4 regions of the Arthrobacter sp. Y3223164 genome follow, and region 3 is predicted to be linked to each of the others. Evidence: riboswitches for the same ligand, from Rfam matches in the RefSeq annotation. Region 3 holds a riboswitch; each other region holds the start of a gene.
What was found. A riboswitch is a leader RNA that binds a small molecule or an ion and turns the genes downstream of it on or off. The one in region 3 is predicted to bind S-adenosylmethionine.
Positions count from the first base shown of each region.

Region 1: linked by a shared signal. The riboswitch ahead of AC5RUJ_RS09165 (flavin reductase family protein) and the one ahead of AC5RUJ_RS04415 (bifunctional o-acetylhomoserine/o-acetylserine sulfhydrylase) in region 3 are both predicted to bind S-adenosylmethionine.
Region 2: linked by a shared signal. The riboswitch ahead of AC5RUJ_RS03785 (acyl-CoA dehydrogenase family protein) and the one ahead of AC5RUJ_RS04415 (bifunctional o-acetylhomoserine/o-acetylserine sulfhydrylase) in region 3 are both predicted to bind S-adenosylmethionine.
Region 4: linked by a shared signal. The riboswitch ahead of AC5RUJ_RS03800 (LLM class flavin-dependent oxidoreductase) and the one ahead of AC5RUJ_RS04415 (bifunctional o-acetylhomoserine/o-acetylserine sulfhydrylase) in region 3 are both predicted to bind S-adenosylmethionine.

Region 1 covers NZ_JBNHGF010000147.1:2,088-6,377, reverse strand. Annotated here, with positions in the region: partial or broken gene AC5RUJ_RS09170 (aldo/keto reductase) at 1-863, shown strand, start outside; gene AC5RUJ_RS09165 (flavin reductase family protein) at 915-1,421, opposite strand; SAM riboswitch class IV at 1,474-1,588, opposite strand; gene AC5RUJ_RS09160 (prephenate dehydratase) at 1,752-2,621, opposite strand; gene AC5RUJ_RS09155 (hypothetical protein) at 2,709-2,921, opposite strand; gene AC5RUJ_RS09150 (amino acid ABC transporter ATP-binding protein) at 3,215-4,021, opposite strand; gene AC5RUJ_RS09145 (amino acid ABC transporter permease) at 4,008-4,290, opposite strand, start outside.
Region 2 covers NZ_JBNHGF010000034.1:2,849-7,138, forward strand. Annotated here, with positions in the region: gene AC5RUJ_RS03770 (alpha/beta hydrolase) at 1-469, shown strand, start outside; gene AC5RUJ_RS03775 (CoA-binding protein) at 608-1,024, shown strand; gene AC5RUJ_RS03780 (zinc-binding dehydrogenase) at 1,088-2,044, opposite strand; SAM riboswitch class IV at 2,372-2,486, shown strand; gene AC5RUJ_RS03785 (acyl-CoA dehydrogenase family protein) at 2,562-3,800, shown strand; gene AC5RUJ_RS03790 (acyl-CoA dehydrogenase family protein) at 4,014-4,290, shown strand, end outside.
Region 3 covers NZ_JBNHGF010000043.1:8,890-13,179, forward strand. Annotated here, with positions in the region: gene AC5RUJ_RS04400 (CPBP family intramembrane glutamic endopeptidase) at 47-826, shown strand; gene AC5RUJ_RS04405 (hypothetical protein) at 980-1,402, opposite strand; gene AC5RUJ_RS04410 (VOC family protein) at 1,614-2,255, opposite strand; SAM riboswitch class IV at 2,483-2,597, shown strand; gene AC5RUJ_RS04415 (bifunctional o-acetylhomoserine/o-acetylserine sulfhydrylase) at 2,665-3,990, shown strand; partial or broken gene AC5RUJ_RS04420 (alpha/beta fold hydrolase) at 4,071-4,290, shown strand, end outside.
Region 4 covers NZ_JBNHGF010000034.1:7,786-12,075, forward strand. Annotated here, with positions in the region: gene AC5RUJ_RS03790 (acyl-CoA dehydrogenase family protein) at 1-354, shown strand, start outside; gene AC5RUJ_RS03795 (APC family permease) at 368-1,831, shown strand; SAM riboswitch class I at 1,920-2,009, shown strand; gene AC5RUJ_RS03800 (LLM class flavin-dependent oxidoreductase) at 2,098-3,519, shown strand; gene AC5RUJ_RS03805 (DUF1206 domain-containing protein) at 3,598-4,290, opposite strand, start outside.

The DNA.
Region 1 (4,290 bases), on a different contig from region 3:
GGATCACGACCTTCGACCACGCCGACATCTACGCCCACGGCAAGGCCGAGGCCGCGTTCGGGCGGGTGCTGGCGGAAAGTCCCGAGCTGCGCGACTCGATCCGGCTGCAGGGCAAATGCGGCATCCGGCTGCCGGTCCCCGGCATGGTCGGGCACTACGACTCCTCGCGGGAAGCCATCCTGGCCCGCACCGACGAAAGCCTGCGCCGGCTGCACACCGATCACCTGGATACGCTGCTGATCCACCGGCCCGATCCGCTGACGCCGGCCGAGGAGATCGCCGCGGCGTTCAACGAGCTTCGGATGGCCGGGAAGGTACGCCGCCTTGGTGTCTCGAACATGTCCGGCGAACAGATGCGCTGGCTGCAGTCGGCGCTGGATGAACCGCTGGCGGTGAACCAGCTGGAAATGAGCCTGTACCGACGCGACTGGCTGGAGTCGGGGGTGCTGGTGAACCACCCGGAGGGACCGGGGATCAGCTTCCCGCACGGCACCTTGGAATACTGCGCCGCCCACGGGGTGGAGCTGCAGGCCTGGGGCGCGCTGGCCAAGGGCCGGTACAGCGGGCGTGCGGCAGCGGAGGCCGCGACACCGGATGCTTCCGCGCCCGCGGATGCCTCACCCCCGGCGGATCATGCAGCGGCAGCCCTGGTCACGGAACTTGCCCGGGACAAGGGGTGCCCGCCCGAGGCCGTGGTGCTGGGCTGGCTGCTGCGGCATCCGGCAGGCATCCGGCCGGTCGTCGGTACCAGCAGCCCGGACCGGATCCGGGCCTGTGCCGAGGCGGAAGCGGTTGGAGCATCGATGACCCGCGAGGAGTGGTACTCCCTGTGGGTGGCGGCCCGAGGCAGGCCGCTGCCTTAGCTGCCCCCGCCCGGCCCCGCCGGCTGCCGGCGGGGGCCGGGACCGTGGGTCCTAGACGAAGGCCGGCTGTTCCAACCGGCGGAACGCGGAATCGTGGAAGACCAGGGGCTCGTGGGTGCCGTCGTGCGTGGACAGTCCGTGCACCTGCAGCAGCACGACGTGGTGGTCCCCGGCCGGGACCTCCTGGTGCACCGAGCAGTCCAGCCAGAGCGCCGCGTCGTTGAGGAAAAGCGCGCCGTCGTCCGTGCCGTGCAGGCTCAGGCCGGCAAAGCGGTCACCGTTCCTGGACGCGATCTGGCGGCAGACGCCGTCGTGTCCGGTGCCGAGCACCGAGACGCCGATCCGGTTGGCCCGGCGGACCAGCGGCCAGGTCCGTGAGGTGTTTTGCACGGCGAACATCACCAGCGGCGGCTCGAGGGAGACGCCCACGGTGAACGAGGAGGCGACGATGCCCTGCGGCTCGCCGGCGACGGTCGCGCACAGCGCCGCGATGCCCGAGGGGAAGCGGCCGAAGGCGGAGCGCAACGTGTGGGGGGTCAGGTCATGGTGTAGCGACATGGCGTCCTTGGGGCTTGGGCGCATCCGCTGCGGCCGAGCTGCTGCGGGTGGATACGCGTACTTGCCTGCCGACATACCCGGCGGGCCGAATCATCACCTGGAGCACCCCGCTACGGTAGAGGGTTGCCGGCCAACCAGCCAGGGCTGTGAAGTTGGCGCTCTTGATTCGTCTCCACGCTAAGAGCGGGGAAGGGCCTGGGTCAAACGCCGGTAACAGTTCGTCAAATGCAGCGTTTTACTTCCGGGCGCCGCGAGGTGTCTGCTGCCCCGACGGGCGGCCGTGCGACGGCTGCTGCCCCGAAGGCTACTGTCCGACTGCTGGTCCCACGGCTACTGCGCGGCGGCGCCCGGGCGCACGGTCCGCTGCCGGAACGGATGCGCCGGGTAGACGCCCAGGATGCGGATTTCGGTGGTGAAGAAGTCCAGTTCCTCGAAGGCGTGGACCATGGCCGGATCGTCCGGGTGGCCTTCGACGTCCACCATGAACATGGTGGCGGCAAACTCGCCGCCCACCATGTAGCTCTCCAACCGGGTCATGTTGATGCCGTTGGTGGCGAAACCGCCCAGCGCCTTGTACAGCGCGGACGGCACGTTCCGCACGCGGAACACGAAGCTGGTTACGGCCGGACCGGGAAGTTCCTCGCGGGACGGGACCGGCCGGCGGTCGGCCAGCACCACGAACCGTGTGGTGTTCGTCGGATCGTCTTCGACCTTTTCCGCGAAAACCTCCAGACCGTAGAGTTCGGCGGCCATCGGCGGCGCCAGGGAGACCTTGGTCGGGTCGTTCCATTCGGCCACCTCCCGGGCCGAACCGGCGGTGTCGCCTGCGATGACCGGAGTGAGCCCGAGCCTGCGGATCAGCTTGCGGCACTGGCCCAAAGCATGGATGTGGCTGTGCACCTCCCGGGCCTGCTCCACGGTGGCCCCGCGTACGCCCAGCAGGCTGAAACGGATGGGCAGGAAGAATTCCTCCACGATCTGCAGGGTGGTCTTCGGCAGCAGGGCGTGGATGTCCGCCACCCGGCCGGCGATCGAGTTGTCGATGGGGATCATGGCCAGTTCCGCCTCGCCGCCGGTGACGGCAGCGAACGCATCCTCGAAGCTGGCACACGGCACCGCTTCCCAACCGGGGCGCACTTCCAGGCAAGCCATGTGGGAGTTCGAGCCGGGTTCACCTTGGTACGCAATCGCTGGAGCCATGGGCGAAATTATCCCACCGGGGCGGGCCGGCGCTTCATTCCGGGCAACCGGGCGGCGTCATATAACCGGGACCGGCCCGCCAACCGCTTAGTACAGATGCGATTCCTGGGTGATGCCGTAGGGCACGTCGTCGCTCAGCTCCACCGTAAACTGCCCGGGGCCGGTGCGAGTGACCAGGATGCCGCAATCGCCGTCGATGGCGGCGAGCTTTTGCAACTCTTCGACCGCAGCATTCAGGAGATCGTGTGCTTCGGAAGCCGTCTGTGCGGTCAACGACTTGGTAGCCAGGGAAGTGGCCATGGTTCTGCCTTTCGTGGCCGGAGGTTTCCGCGCAGGAGAAACGCGGGATGGAAGCTTCCGGCCGGAACGAGCCTGCCATGCGGAACGGTGCATGGAACTTTACATTCTGCCATCCCAGATGACATCAGATGAATTTCGCACCGGCGTGGCGTGCGCCACACCCGGCGCGGCGGCGTGGTGCTGGAAGCAGGTCAGGCGGGACCGCCGCGCGTGTTGGAAACCGGTCACGCGGGACCGCCGCGGATGCTGGAAGCGGTCGGGGGAGGGCGGGCCAGCCGGAAGTGAACCCGGTCCTAGAACGGGTTGAGCAGCCGGTGGACGAACTGCCGGGTGCGCTCCTCCCGCGGTTCGCGCAGCACCTGTTCGGGGTGTCCGCGTTCCACCACCACGCCGCCGTCCATGAACACCACTTCGCTGGCCACTTCACGGGCGAAGGCCAGCTCGTGGGTGACCAGGGCCATGGTCCAGCCCTCGTCAGCCAGTTCCTTGATCACGTGCAGCACGTCGCCCACCAGTTCAGGATCCAGTGCGGACGTGGGCTCGTCGAACAGCAGCAGCGAGGGTTTGAGCGCCAGCGCCCGGACAATGCCGACCCGCTGCTGCTGTCCGCCGGAGAGCTGATGCGGGTACTGGTCTTCCTTGCCGGAGAGCCCGACACGGTCCAGCAGCGACCTGGCCTCGCGCACCGCTTCGGCCTTGGACCGCTTCTGCACCTGGACCGGGCCCTCGATGATGTTCTGCAGCACGGTCATGTGCGGGAACAGGTTGTAGTGCTGGAACACCATGGCGCTGCGGTCGCGCAGGGCGGCGATCTGTTTTCGGTTCACCGGCGAACCGAAATCCACGGCCGGCCCGCCCGAAAAGGCGACCCGCCCGCCGTCGGGGATTTCCAAGCCGTTCAGGCAGCGCAGCACGGTGGTTTTGCCCGACCCGGAGGGTCCGATCAGGGCCAGTACCCCGCCCGTCTGGACGGAGAGGTCGATGGACTTGAGCACCTGGTTGCTGCCGAAGGACTTGCGCAGCCCCTCTACGGAGAGCACCGGCCCTGCGGCGGAGCCGGGCTGCGAAGCGGCGGCGGAGGGGACGTCAGTGGGCGACATAGCGGTCCAGCCTCTTCTCCAGTCGGGACTGCCCGGCGGAGAGCACCAGGCAGAACACCCAGTAGACCGCCGCGGCCTCAATGTAGAGCAGCATGAACTCCTGGCTGAACGCCGCGATTTCCTGGGCGGCCCGGAACGCCTCGGTGACCAGGATCAGGGAAGCGAGGGAGGTGTCCTTGACCAGCGAGATGAAGGTATTGGACAGCGGCGGCACCGACACCCGCGCTGCCTGCGGCAGGATGATGCGGCGCAGGGTGGTGGTGCCGGCC
Region 2 (4,290 bases), on a different contig from region 3:
CCAGATCAGCGACTCGCTGCCCGCCTTCCCGCGCTTGCTGCTGAAGCTTTTCCGCCAGGACCTGGTCAAGGTGCAGGCGAAGTCGGTGGAAAAACTTCGGCTCACCACCGAGGACGTGGTGCGCATGCAGGGCCGCAAGATCAACGCGCTGTGGCATCGGGAGTTCCTCGACTTCGACCCCGTTCCGAACTTGGAGCGCCTGCACATGCCGGTGCTGGCCATCACGGGCGCCAAGGACGTGCAGGTGGACCCGGCCGACCTGGACATCATCGCGGCCACTGTCCCCGGCCCGGTGACCACGAGGAAGATCGAGGACCTGTCGCACCTGCTGCGCCGCGACCCGAAGGTTCCGACCCTCTCCGACTACAAGCGCCAGATCCGCGAGCCCGTGGACGCTGAAGTGCTGGAACTGGTGGGGAACTGGGTGGCGGAGCACGCCGACGCAGCGGCGGCCCGGTTGGCTGGCTAGCCCCAAACCATCGACTGTTCAGCTGGCGCCCTTAAACCGACGGGTTGAGGGCGCCTGCCGACTCCTCGATGAGGGCGGCTGAGGGGGAGAGGGCCGGCGGCGGTTCCGGTGCCGAAGAGTCGCGGGTAGGGTCGAGCCATGGCACACCAGAATGACCCCGAAGTCGTCCGGCGGCTGCTCGAAAACCCCGGCCGCTGGGCCGTCGTCGGCCTGTCCACGAACCCGCACCGGGTGGCCATGCGCATCTCCCGGTACCTGATGGACCAACTGGACATGGAAGTCGTCCCCGTCAACCTGCAGGGCGACGACGTCCTCGGCCTGACCGGTTACCAAAAGCTCGGGGACATTCCCGGCGAGATCGACGTGGTGGACTGCTTCGTGAACTCGCAGAAGGTCGGCCCGGTGGTGGACCAGGCCATCGAAGTCGGTGCCAAGGCGGTGTGGCTCCAGCTGGGCGTGATCGACGAAGCCGCCGCGGAACGGGCCAAGGCGGCCGGGCTGGACGTCGTCATGGATACCTGCCCGGCCATCGAGGCCCCGCGCTTCGGTTTATAACAGCAGCTCACGGGCTGCGGTCAGCCCTGCCCCGCCTTCGGACGGCCGCCTCGAGTCCCCGCATCACTCGTACACAGCGATGAAGCGGCCGACGACGCCTCCCGCGCGAAGCTTGTCGATTGCGCCGGGAATGTCGGCATGCTTGATGTGGTTCATGGGTGGTTTGAGCTGGCCACTCTTCATCAGCTCGTAGATGCCGGCAAGATCCTCCTTGGTACCGGACTTTGAGCCCCTGATGGTGAGCTGGTTGATGATGATCGGGTAGGTATTGATGGTCGATTCCAACCGGCCCATGCCCACCTGAACCAGGGTGCCGAACTCAGCGAGGGTTTCGATGGCGGCCGAGGTCGTGGTGCCGAAGCCGGCGTAGTCCACGATCAGCTCCAGGTTCTTGTCCTTGAACTCTTCGATCGAGGCGCCGACGCCAGCCAATCCGATCTCGTCGGCCAGTTTCTGGGTTTCCGGATTGACCTCGGCGCCGTACACCTCGGCGCCGACCAACGCGGCACAGCGTGCACCGATGTAGCCCAGTCCGCCCAGGCCGATGACGCCGACCTTCATGCCGTTCTTCGCCCCGCCGACCGCCATCATGGCATGGTAGGCGGTCAAGCCGGCGTCGGTCGCCATCGCGCCGAGGTCGAACGGCACTTCGTCGGGCAGGGCGACGAGATTGTCGTCGGTCGCGCGAAGCTTGGCGGCGAAGCCTCCATCCCACTTCCCGTAACCCAATGCGTCCCCGTCCGACATCACCGGAGAGAGGCCTACGCGGTCGCCAATCTTCCAATGGTCCATGCCCTCGCCGACCTCGCTGATAACGCCGGCGGATTCATGGCCCATGGTGCGGGGCAGGCCGTGCTGGAACAGCGCCATCCATCCCGGATCATCGAGCGTCGAGACGTCCGAGTGACAGACCCCCGACGCCTTGACGTCGACGACCACTTCACCGGGGCCAGCGTGGGGTTCCTGAACCTCATTAAGCTCCAGCGGCTTCTTCGTGCCGACAAATTGCCATGCCTTCATGATGAACCTCCCGTACGACGGCCAGCGGACGGTGCCCGTCCCGGCCCGGCCATATTGGCAGTGCACCTCCACGGTAGTCCCCTCGTAACCAGGCCAGTAGGGGACAGCCGCGCAGAGGAATGCGCACGGCTTAATGCGCCGGGCGGAAGCCTGCAGCCCCAGCCCGTGGAGCCGGGCGGACGCCTGCCGGCCCCAGCCCCCGGAGCCGGCTGGGGCGACGGGCCGTCGTCGTCATCAGAAGCGGTTTCCGTAACAAACGGCAGCAGAATGTCATGGCCTGTCATGTGCTTCCCTGCACCGGATCGGCCCCGGCATACTCGACTCCGAGATCAAGAGTCCCAACGACAAGCTCTGGCTGGTTGGGCGGCAACCCTCTCCCGTAGCGGGGTGCCCCAGATGAGGATCCGGCCGCGCACAACACCGTGCCCGGCAAGTACGGCCCCCTCCGGGATGCGCCCCAACCGTGACGGTTGCTGCGCCGCGGGTCCGGATGGGAGCCCCGCCGTGAGGAGCCAACATGACCGCCGTCGTGACCGCCAACAACCCGCAAACCCGCCCAGCCCCGTGGGCCGGACAGGCTACCGCCGAGGAACTGGCCCACTGGCAGCAAGTAGCCGAAGGCGTTGCCGCCGCGCTGGCCCCGGACGTGCTGGAGCGCGACCGACGCAACGCCGACCCGCACGCCGAGGTGGAGCTGCTGCGCAACTCGGGCCTGCTCAACCTGATCATCCCGGCCGACTGGGGCGGCGAGGGCGGGCACTGGGAGAGCGCGCTGCACGCCGTGCGCATCCTGGCCCGCACCGACGCGTCGATCGCGCAAATACTCGGTTACCACTACGCCAACCTGGGCGCCGTCGTGTTCTACGGTGATGCGCAGGTCCAGGAACGACTGCTCCGCCGCTCCGCTCGGGGCCGCTGGTCCTGGGGCGACTCCGTGAACCCGGTGGACCCAAATCTGGAACTTGTTCCCGACGGCGACGGCTTCCGGCTGAACGGCACCAAGCACTTCTCCACCGGCGCTTCCGTCGGCGACGCCATCCTGGTCAACGCCGTGATCGCGGCCGGACCCGAGCGGGGCAAGTTCCTGGCCCTCGCGCTGGAGCATGACCGAACGGGCATCGGATACCTCGGGGACTGGGATGCGCTCGGACAGCGGCTCTCGGCCAGTGGCTCGGTGAAGTACGACGGCGTGCAGGTCACCGAAGCGGACATCATCGGCGAGGTAGGGGAGGAGCCTTTCTCCACGCTGGTTACCCCGTACATCCAGCTGGCCTTCGGCAGCCTCTACCTGGGCATCGCGCAGGGGGCGCTGGACCGCGGACGCCGGATCACGCTGGCGCGCCGGAACTCCTGGTTCCTCAGCACGCAGGAGACCTATGCCCAGGATCCGCTGACGCAGCGGGTCTACGGCGAGCTGGTGTCGCGGGTTGCCGCGGTGGAGGCCCTGGCCGACCGGACGAACGCCAGGTTCGACGCTGTTATTGCCGCCGGCGCGCAGTTGAGCGCGGAAGCCCGGGCGGACATCGCGCTCGAGATTGCGCGGCTCAAGGTCGTGTCCACCGAGGTGGGCGTGGACGTGGCGAACCGGATCTTCGAGACCACCGGCTCGTCCTCCGCGAAAACCGAGGTCGGGCTGGACATTTTCTGGCGCAACATCCGCACGCACACCCTGCACGATCCGGTCGACTACAAGAAGGTCGAGGTCGGCGCCAACTACCTGCTCGGCGACGTCCAGCCGATTTCGCTCTACACCTAAGCCGCGCGGAACGCCGCACACCCCTGCAGCAGCCCGCGGGTCACCTCATGCTGCCCGCCATCCGCGGGCCCACCACCGATGGCCCCAACCCGCGGGGCCCCAACCCGCGGGGCCCCATCACCGGTGCCCGCAACCCGGGCGCCCCATCACCACTGCCCGAAACCTGAGGGCCTCATCTGACGCCCTCACGGCGAAACCTCCAGGAGAACCACCATGACTGAAACACTCGACAACCTCGCCACGGCCTTCGACGCCGCGGCCGCCAAGTACCGTCCGATCTTCGCGCGCATCGCCGCCGGGGCGTTAAGCCGCGAGCTCACCCGCAAGCTGCCGTTTGAGCAGATCGGCTGGCTGAAGGACGCCGGTTTTGGCGCCACACGGATCCCCGCCGAACTTGGCGGCGACGGGCTGGACTGGGAAGAGTTCACCCGGCTCCTGATCGAGTTGGCCGCCGCGGACAGCAACATTCCGCAGGCGCTGCGTTCGCACA
Region 3 (4,290 bases):
GTCCCAGGCCGACGACTCCCGCGGTTCTGTTGGCAAGATGGAGGCTATGGACAAGCAGAAGGTCGCCGCCGAGGGCACGCGGCGCACGGTCAGGTACTACCGGGCAGAGGTATTGATCGTCCTGGGACTCTCGCTCGGGCAGTCGGCGGTCTACGCCGTGGTGAACCTGCTGGAAAAAATAACCCGCGCTCCGCTGGCCTCGCAGACGACCACGCTGAACCCGGTGCTGAACGAGCGGGAACTCTTCGATTTCGTGTACCAAATGCTCGGCATCGTCTTTGCGCTTGTGCCGGTGGCCCTGGTGCTGTTCTTGATGACCGTTCCCGGCCGGTCGGCCTTCCGCGCGATCGGGTTCACGTTTTCCCGGCCGCGGCTGGACTTCGGCCTGGGCTTTTTGCTCGCGCTGGTGATCGGTGTCGGGACGCTGGGCGTTTATGCCGCAGGCCGGGCCCTGGGTATCACCACCGCCATTGTCCCGGCGGCCCTGGACGAATACTGGTGGACGGTTCCGGTGTTGGTCCTGTCCGCGCTGCGGCATGCGGTCCTCGAAGAGGTGGTCATGGTGGGCTACCTCTTCAACCGCTTCGCGAGGTTCGGCTGGGGCATCTGGTCCGCGATCTTCGTCAGCGCCGCCCTGCGCGGGACCTATCACCTCTACCAGGGCATCGGGCCGGGCATCGGGAACTTCCTCATGGGCCTGATCTTCGGCTACGCCTATACGAAGGTGAAGCGGGTGATGCCGCTGGTGGTGGCGCACGCCCTGCTGGATATTGCCGGCTTCGTCGGTTACACGCTGCTGGGGCCGGCCATCGGCATCGGCTCGTAGCGGGCACAAAAGAGTTGCCGGCCATCGGCACGTAGCCGGCCATCATTGGAGCTTTGCCTGGGGCGCGTGCTCCTGCTGTTTCCCAGAGCCGCAGCCCAAACCGGAGCAACGGCCCGCCCCCAAGTCAGGAGTGGTGCTGGGGAGAATTGACCGCTACGTGCCCGTCCACGAGTTGTTCCACCTGTCCTGGGGAAGGCCCGCCATGGAAAGGGACCGGACGATACCCAGTGGTGTGTCGGTACCTGTGGGCTGGAGCGCGTCCCACATCCAGCGAACCATTCCCGCCCCCGTCGCCCGAATGCGGTCCTCCCGCCTCTTTTCCGCCTCCACTACGGCGGCGGGACTACGGCTCCGAAGGTACTCGTTTCGGGAGTATTTTCCTGCACCATCGAATTCGCCGGCAAGACGAAATTGTTCCCAGTAGAAGTCGACGATGCCGACACGAACTCCCTGCGGATCGAAGACAGGGTACTGCAGTAACGGCTCCGGGAAGTGGTTCAGGTACATCAGAGCCCGGGAGTAGGATTCGCCCGGCGACTGCGAGGCGGGATTGGCGAAGGCGAAAACCCGTTTCACGCGGTTTGACTTTCCCGGTGGCAAAGAACCGGCCGGCCAGAGCAAGAATCCGGGTGGCCTGCAGGGCGGGAAAGCCGAGGTAGCGGTCCACGCGAAGCGCATGCCCAGCAGGACGATCTGGAGGGCTTGTGCACTCAAAAGCTCCGTTTCGGGCGTCTGCTCCTTCTATAACGCGGAGCGGACGCCCGAAACGGAGCGATGCCGGGAGAACTCAGAGTTCGACGATCCCGTTGGCGGTTTCGAAGCGGACGGACAGGATGCCCGGCGTACCGTTCGGTGCCGTCCAGGCGACCTTGACGTCGTCCAGCAGGCCGTCAACAGGCGTGCCCAGCCAGTCCGCCACCCGCTCGGAAGAGCCGGCGATGGTCAGGCCGATCAGCTTGACCGTGGCGGGGCGGGCGTTGGACGGGTGCAGCGGTTCGGTGCCGTCGTCCCAGCGCAACATGTAGGGCACCTGCGGGTCGGCGATGAGGCCCTTAATCCCGATCTGCTGCCAGCTCAGTTCCTGCCCATCCGGGAACTTGCGGTTGCCGGGAACCGCGTGGCGGCCCAGCCGTTCTTCGAACGGGGTCAGGTCGTCGACCGCCACGCACCAGCCCATCCAGCCGCCGCCGGCTTCCGACCGCGCCCGCACGGCCTGGCCAAAGGGGGCCTTGTCGGATGCGGGGTGGTCGAGCACCTCCACGACCTCCAGGTAATGGTGGTCCGTGAGGGGGAAGATCATATTGCGGGTGCCGAAGCGAGGGTGAACCCCGCCCTTGACGGCGTCGATGCCCAGGGCTTTGGAGATCCGCTCTGAGGTGGCAGCCAGACCGTCGGGTTCAGCAGCATAAGAAACATGGTCGAAGCGCATGGCATTATCTTGGCACTTTGTGAACCCGCTCTCGACTTAGGGTGACCTAAGTCACTGAACTTGCGGCTCCTGCGGAACGCGGCTTTCCCGGGCAGCAATTCCGCCTCGCTGGCACGCGCCGGCAACGGTGACAAGCGGACGGTCGGACAGGCGGTCCGGAGACCGGTGCCCAGTCATAAGGTGTCATATTGTTGCGGCCGCCGGCTTGTCTGCGGAGACTGGAGGCAGGTCATGAGTGCCAGCGCAAAACCCCGGTTTGCTGGCCGGCAACCCTCCAACCGCGGTGGGGTGCCCCGGGTGAAGACCAGGCAGCCGCCATAAGGCGGTGCGCAAGCGCGGGTCACACCCGGGACAGACATGCCGGCACGGCCGGATCCCGGATGGCCCCTTCCAGTGAAGGAGTTGCACCATGTCCAACGTCGATTGGTCCTTTGAAACCCGTCAGATTCACGCAGGGCAGGAGCCGGACGCCGCCACGGGCGCCCGCGCACTGCCGATCTACCAGACCACGTCATTCGTGTTCCCCAGCGCGCAGAGCGCGGCCGACCGGTTCGCCCTGTCTGAACTGGCACCTATCTACACCAGGATCGGCAACCCCACCCAGGAAGCGGTCGAGACCCGGATCGCCAACCTGGAGGGCGGCGTCGGCGCCCTGCTGCTTGCTTCGGGCCAGGCCGCGTCGACGTTCTCCATCCTCAACCTGGCCGAGGCCGGCGACCACATCGTGGCCAGCCCCAGCCTGTACGGCGGCACCTACAACCTGCTGCGCACCACGCTGCCCAAGTTCGGCATCGAGGTCACCTTCGTCGAGGATCCGGACAACCTGCAGCAGTGGCGCGATGCCGTCAAGCCGAACACCAAGGCGTTCTTCGGCGAGGTCGTCTCCAACCCGCGCCAGGACGTGCTGGACCTGGAGTCGGTCAGCGCCATCGCCCACGAAAACGGCGTGCCGCTGATCGTTGACAACACCTTGTCCACCCCGTACCTGATCCGTCCGATCGAGTGGGGGGCCGACATCGTGCTCCACTCGGCCACCAAGTACCTCGGCGGCCACGGGACGGCGATCGGCGGCGTGATCGTCGACGCCGGCACGTTCGATTTCGCCGCCGACCCCGAAAAGTTCCCGGGATTCAACACGCCGGACGACACGTACAACGGGCTGGTCTTCGCCCGCGACCTCGGCGTCAGCGGCGCTCTGGGCGCCAACCTGGCCTACATCCTCAAGGCCCGGGTGCAGTTGCTGCGCGACCTGGGGTCCGCCATCTCGCCGTTCAATGCATTCCTGATCGCCCAGGGGCTGGAGACGCTGAGCCTGCGCGTGGAGCGCCATGTGGCCAACGCGCAGAGGGTGGCGGAATTCCTGGAAGAGCACGACGACGTTGCCTCGGTCGCGTACCTCGGCCTGCCCTCCAGCCCCTGGTATGAGCGCGGCCGCAAGTACGGCCCGAAGGGGACCGGCGCCATCGTCGCGTTCCAAATCAAGGGCGGCATCGAGGCCGGGAAGCGCTTTGTGGACGGCCTTGAACTGCACTCCCACGTGGCCAACCTGGGCGATGTGCGCTCGCTGGTGATCCACCCGGCGTCGACCACCCATGCCCAGCTCTCGGCCGCGGAACGGGTCGCGGCCGGGGTGACCGACGGTCTGGTCCGGCTGTCGGTGGGCATCGAGAACGTCAACGACATCATCGCCGACCTGGAGGCTGGTTTCCGTGCCGCCAAGGGTGCGGACGACTAGGCAAGCAGGTAGAGCGCAGCGTGACGATAGTGCAACCGCAGGAACTGGTGGAACAGGCGACCGACGGCATCCTGCGCCGGATGCCGGTTGGTGCGCTGGAGCTGGAAGCCGGCGGCTATCTGCCCGAGGTGGTCCTCGCCTTTGAAACCTGGGGCACCCTGAATGCGGACGCGTCCAACGCCGTCCTGATCCAGCACGCCCTGACCGGCAGCACGCATGTCGCACGCGGCTACTCGGACGAGGACGGCTGGTGGGACGACCTGGTAGGCCCCGGTGCCACGATCGACACGGAGCGCTATT
Region 4 (4,290 bases), on a different contig from region 3:
TCAGACGCCGACGCCGAGAAGGCGGCCAACATCGCCGTCGAACTGGAATCGGGCCGGGCGCAGATTGTGCTCAGCGCCTTGGTCCCGGACGCCGCAGGCGCCCTTTTCAACGCGCTCGGTGCCTCCTCGACCAGCACGGACAAGGCACTGGACCGGCACTGGCGCAACGCCCGCACCGTGGCCACGCACAACCCGTTCATCTATAAGGCCCGGATCATCGGCGACTGGGAAGTCAACGGCGCCGAGCCCCCGTACGTCTGGACGATTGGCGAGGCCAATGCCGACGCCGCGCGTCAGCCACAGAGCGACGGCGCCCGTCCAGCCAGCCAAGCCACCCGCTCCGCGGCCTTCTAGGAAGAAGCCAACTATGTCCGTATCCGTCAATAACCCAACCCTCGCCGCACCCGAGACCGCCGCGGCCGCCAATGCCGGTGCTCCACGGCTCTCCGGCCGGCTGGGCGTCGCCAGCATCGTGCTCATCGTGCTGGCCGCCGCGTCGCCACTGGGCGTCATCGGCGGAACCGTCCCGCTGGCCATCGTCAGCGGCAACGGCGCCGGCCTTCCCTTCATCTACCTGCTGGCCATGGCCATCCTGCTGTTGTTTGCCGTCGGCTTCACCACCATGACACCGCACGTGCCAACGGCCGGCGCGTTCTTCAGCTACGTCGGCAAAGGCCTCGGCCGCAGGGCGGGCCTGGGGGCGGCCTTCGTGGCCCTGCTCTCCTACCTCGCGCTGGAAGCCGGCGTCTACGGCCTGCTGGCGCCGGCCGTCGACGAAGTGGTGCGCGCCTACGGCGGGCCGGCACTGCCATGGTGGGCATGGGCCGCTGCCGCCCTGGCCGCCGTCGCCTGGCTGGGCCACCGCAACATCGAGCTCTCCGGCAAGGTGCTGGGGGTACTGCTGGTCGCCGAGGTGCTGATCGTGCTGGTTTTGGACGCTGCCGTAATTTTTGGCGGCGGCGGTCGAGAGGGCCTGTCCACCGGGTTCGTCACTCCGTCGACCGTGCTGTCCGGGGCGCCCGGCATCGCGCTGTTGTTCGCCATCCTGAGTTTCATTGGCTTCGAGGCCACCGCCGTGTTTCGCGACGAGGCACGGGACCCGGACAAGACGATCCCGCGCGCCACCTATGTAGCCCTCATCGTGGTGGGCGGCTTCTACGCGCTCTCCAGCTGGCTGCTGATCAGCGTGTGGGGCGACGAGGGCATCGTCCAAAAGGCCACGGACGCGCCCGGCACCTTGCTCTCGGAGACTACCGCGCTCTACCTCGGAACCGCGGGCAGCCACGTCATCCAGGTACTGCTGGCCAGCAGCCTGTTCGCCTGCATCCTGTCCCTGCACAACATCAGCTCACGCTATTTCTTCCAGATCGCCGGACAAGGCATTTTCCCCGCCAAGCTGGCCGGCACGCACACCCGGCACCACTCGCCACATCTGGCCTCGGCCGCTTCGACCGGAGTGGTGGCCCTGTTCCTGCTGGCCGCGGTGGTGGCCGGCTGGGACCCCATCGTGCAGTTCTACACCTGGTTTGCCGGTTTCGCCTCCCTGGGCGTGGTGGTGCTGATGACGGTCACCAGCATCGCGGTGCTGGTTTTCTTCCGCCGGCAGGGCGCACCGGCCCGCGACTGGAAGCGCTCGGTCGCCCCGGCTCTCGGACTCCTCGGGCTGCTGGCCATCCTGGGCCTGATCCTGCAGAACCTGCCCACCCTGGTCGGCAACAGTGTGCCGCTGGCGATCGCCGTCGTCGTCCTGATTCTTGTCTGCCTGGGGGCCGGAGCGGTGGCGGGATGGAAGCGTCCGCAGACCAAAGCCGGCTCCGCACCGGCGTCGTGATTTATACCCGGCGTAACGCGTCGTAATTCTTACTCCGCGTGACGCGGAACATTTCCCTCCGGACGCCCCCGGGTGTCCAATGGAGGGGTACCCATCCAGAGCGGCCGAGAGACCTGGCTTGTTGACGCCGCAGCAACCCCCTCCCTGAGGAAGGTGCTACCGCCAGGACCGATGGAGAAGCTCGATCTCTCGTTGGTCTTCCGTTGGCAGCCGCATGCCCGACGGAGGGCTGGCGCGGGCTCTTCTCATCAGAAAAGGAGCCTGACATGACCGTAAACAACCCGCAGCCCAACCCCCGGCGCCAAGTTCGCTTCAACGCCTTCGACATGAACTGCGTGGGCCATCAGTCGCCCGGACTGTGGCGCCACCCGCAGGACAAGTCCCCCACCTACAACACCATCGGCTACTGGACCCACCTGGCCAAGGTGCTGGAAAAGGGCCTGTTCGACGGCCTGTTCATCGCCGACGTGCTCGGCACCTACGACGTCTTCGGATCCTCCAACGAGACCACGCTGCGCGCCGGCACACAGGTCCCCGTGAACGATCCGTTCATGCTGGTCTCGGCGATGGCCGCGGTGACCGAAAACCTCGGCTTCGGCGTCACCGCCGGCACCGCCTACGAGCACCCCTACCCGTTCGCCCGCCGCCTGGCCACGCTGGACCACCTGACCAACGGGCGGGTCGGCTGGAACGTGGTCACCGGTTACCTGCCCTCGGCGGCGCGCAACATGGGCCAGGAAGACCAGCTGGAGCACGACGAGCGCTACAACCACGCGGACGAATACCTCGAGGTCATCTACAAGCTGCTCGAGGGCTCGTGGGAGGACGACGCGGTGGTCAAGGACGTGGAGACCGGCGTCTTCACCGACCCGGCGAAGGTCCACGAGATTCGGCACGAGGGCAAGTACTTTAAGGTTCCCGGCATCGCCATCACCGAGCCGAGCCCGCAGCGCACCCCGGTCATCTTCCAGGCCGGGGCTTCCAAGCGCGGCACCGAGTTCGCCGCCGGGAACGCCGAGGCGGTGTTCGTGACCTGCCCGACCAAGGAGATGCTGGCCGCATCGGTGAAGAAGATCCGCGACGCCGTGGAGGCGGCCGGACGCGACCGCTACGACGTCCGCATCTACGCGATGCAGACCGTGGTGACCGGGCCCGACACCGCCGCCGCGCAGGCCAAATTCGAGGACTACAAGTCCTACGCAGACATCAACGGGGCGCTGGCGCTGATCTCCGGCTGGATGGGCGTGGACCTCTCCACCTACGGCCCGGATGACGTGATTGGCGAAAACGTGAAGTCCAACGCCATCCAGTCCTCCGTGGAGACCTTCCAGAAGGCCTCCGGCGACAGCGGCAAGCCGTGGACCATCCGCCAGCTGGCCGAATGGGTCGGCGTCGGCGGTTTCGGCCCGATCACCGTCGGCTCCGGCGCGGAGGTAGCCGCCAAGCTCGTGGAGTGGGTCGACGAGACCGACGTGGACGGGTTCAACCTGGCCTACGCGATCACCCCGGGCACCTTCGAGGACATCGTGGAATTCGTCGTGCCGGAACTGCAGAAGCTGGGCGCCTACCCCACGGAGTACGCGCCGGGGACCCTGCGCAACAAGCTCTTCGGCCGCGGCGACAAGCTGCCGGAGAACCACCGGGCCGCTGGCTTCCGCCTGCAGAACGCGCTGGCCCACCGAGCTTAGGCACGGGCAGAACCATCTAAACAACGACGGCGGTGCGCCTGGCCCACGGGGAGGCGCACCGCCGTCGTTCTCCGGTGCCTACATCTTCGCGTAGCGCGCCCGGGCGCCCATGTAGAGGCCGTAACAGATCAGGCCAACGGCGACGACGGCGAGTGCGGCCGGGCCGAAGGCCTGATCACGCAGCGCCTTGAGCGCCCCGTCCAACCCCTTGACCTCCTGCGGGTCGTGCTGCACCGCGGCCACCGCCAACAGCAGCCCCAGCACGAACAGTGCCAGCCCCTTGCCCGCATAACCCACGACGCCGGTCCACGTCACGGCGGTGCCGGTGCTGCCCCTGGGGAGCCGTTTGAGGTCGTCCAGGAACTTCTTCTTCAGGCCCTTGTACACGTAAAAGACGCCGGCGCCCATGATGACGGCGCCAATCAGGAACAGGACAACGGCACCGCCCGGCCACTGCATCAGCCTGGTGCTGGCGTCCTGGGAACTCTGGCTGCTGTCGGCGCCGGAACCCAGCGCGAAGCTGCCGAACGATACCGCCACCACCGTGTACGCGATGGCCAGTCCCACGGACTTCGCCCGGTAGCCCCACCTCTTCTTTGCCTCCCGGCCGCGGCCGCCGAACACCGCCTCGCTGATCTGCCACAAGGCCAGGGCGGCGGCGGCAAGCATGCCCGCCCAGAGCAGGAACATCCCGCCCGGAGTCTTCGCCAGGCTTGAGGCGGCCCCGGTCTGGTCCGCCTCGCCGCCTCCGCCGAAGGCGAGCCGGAGCGC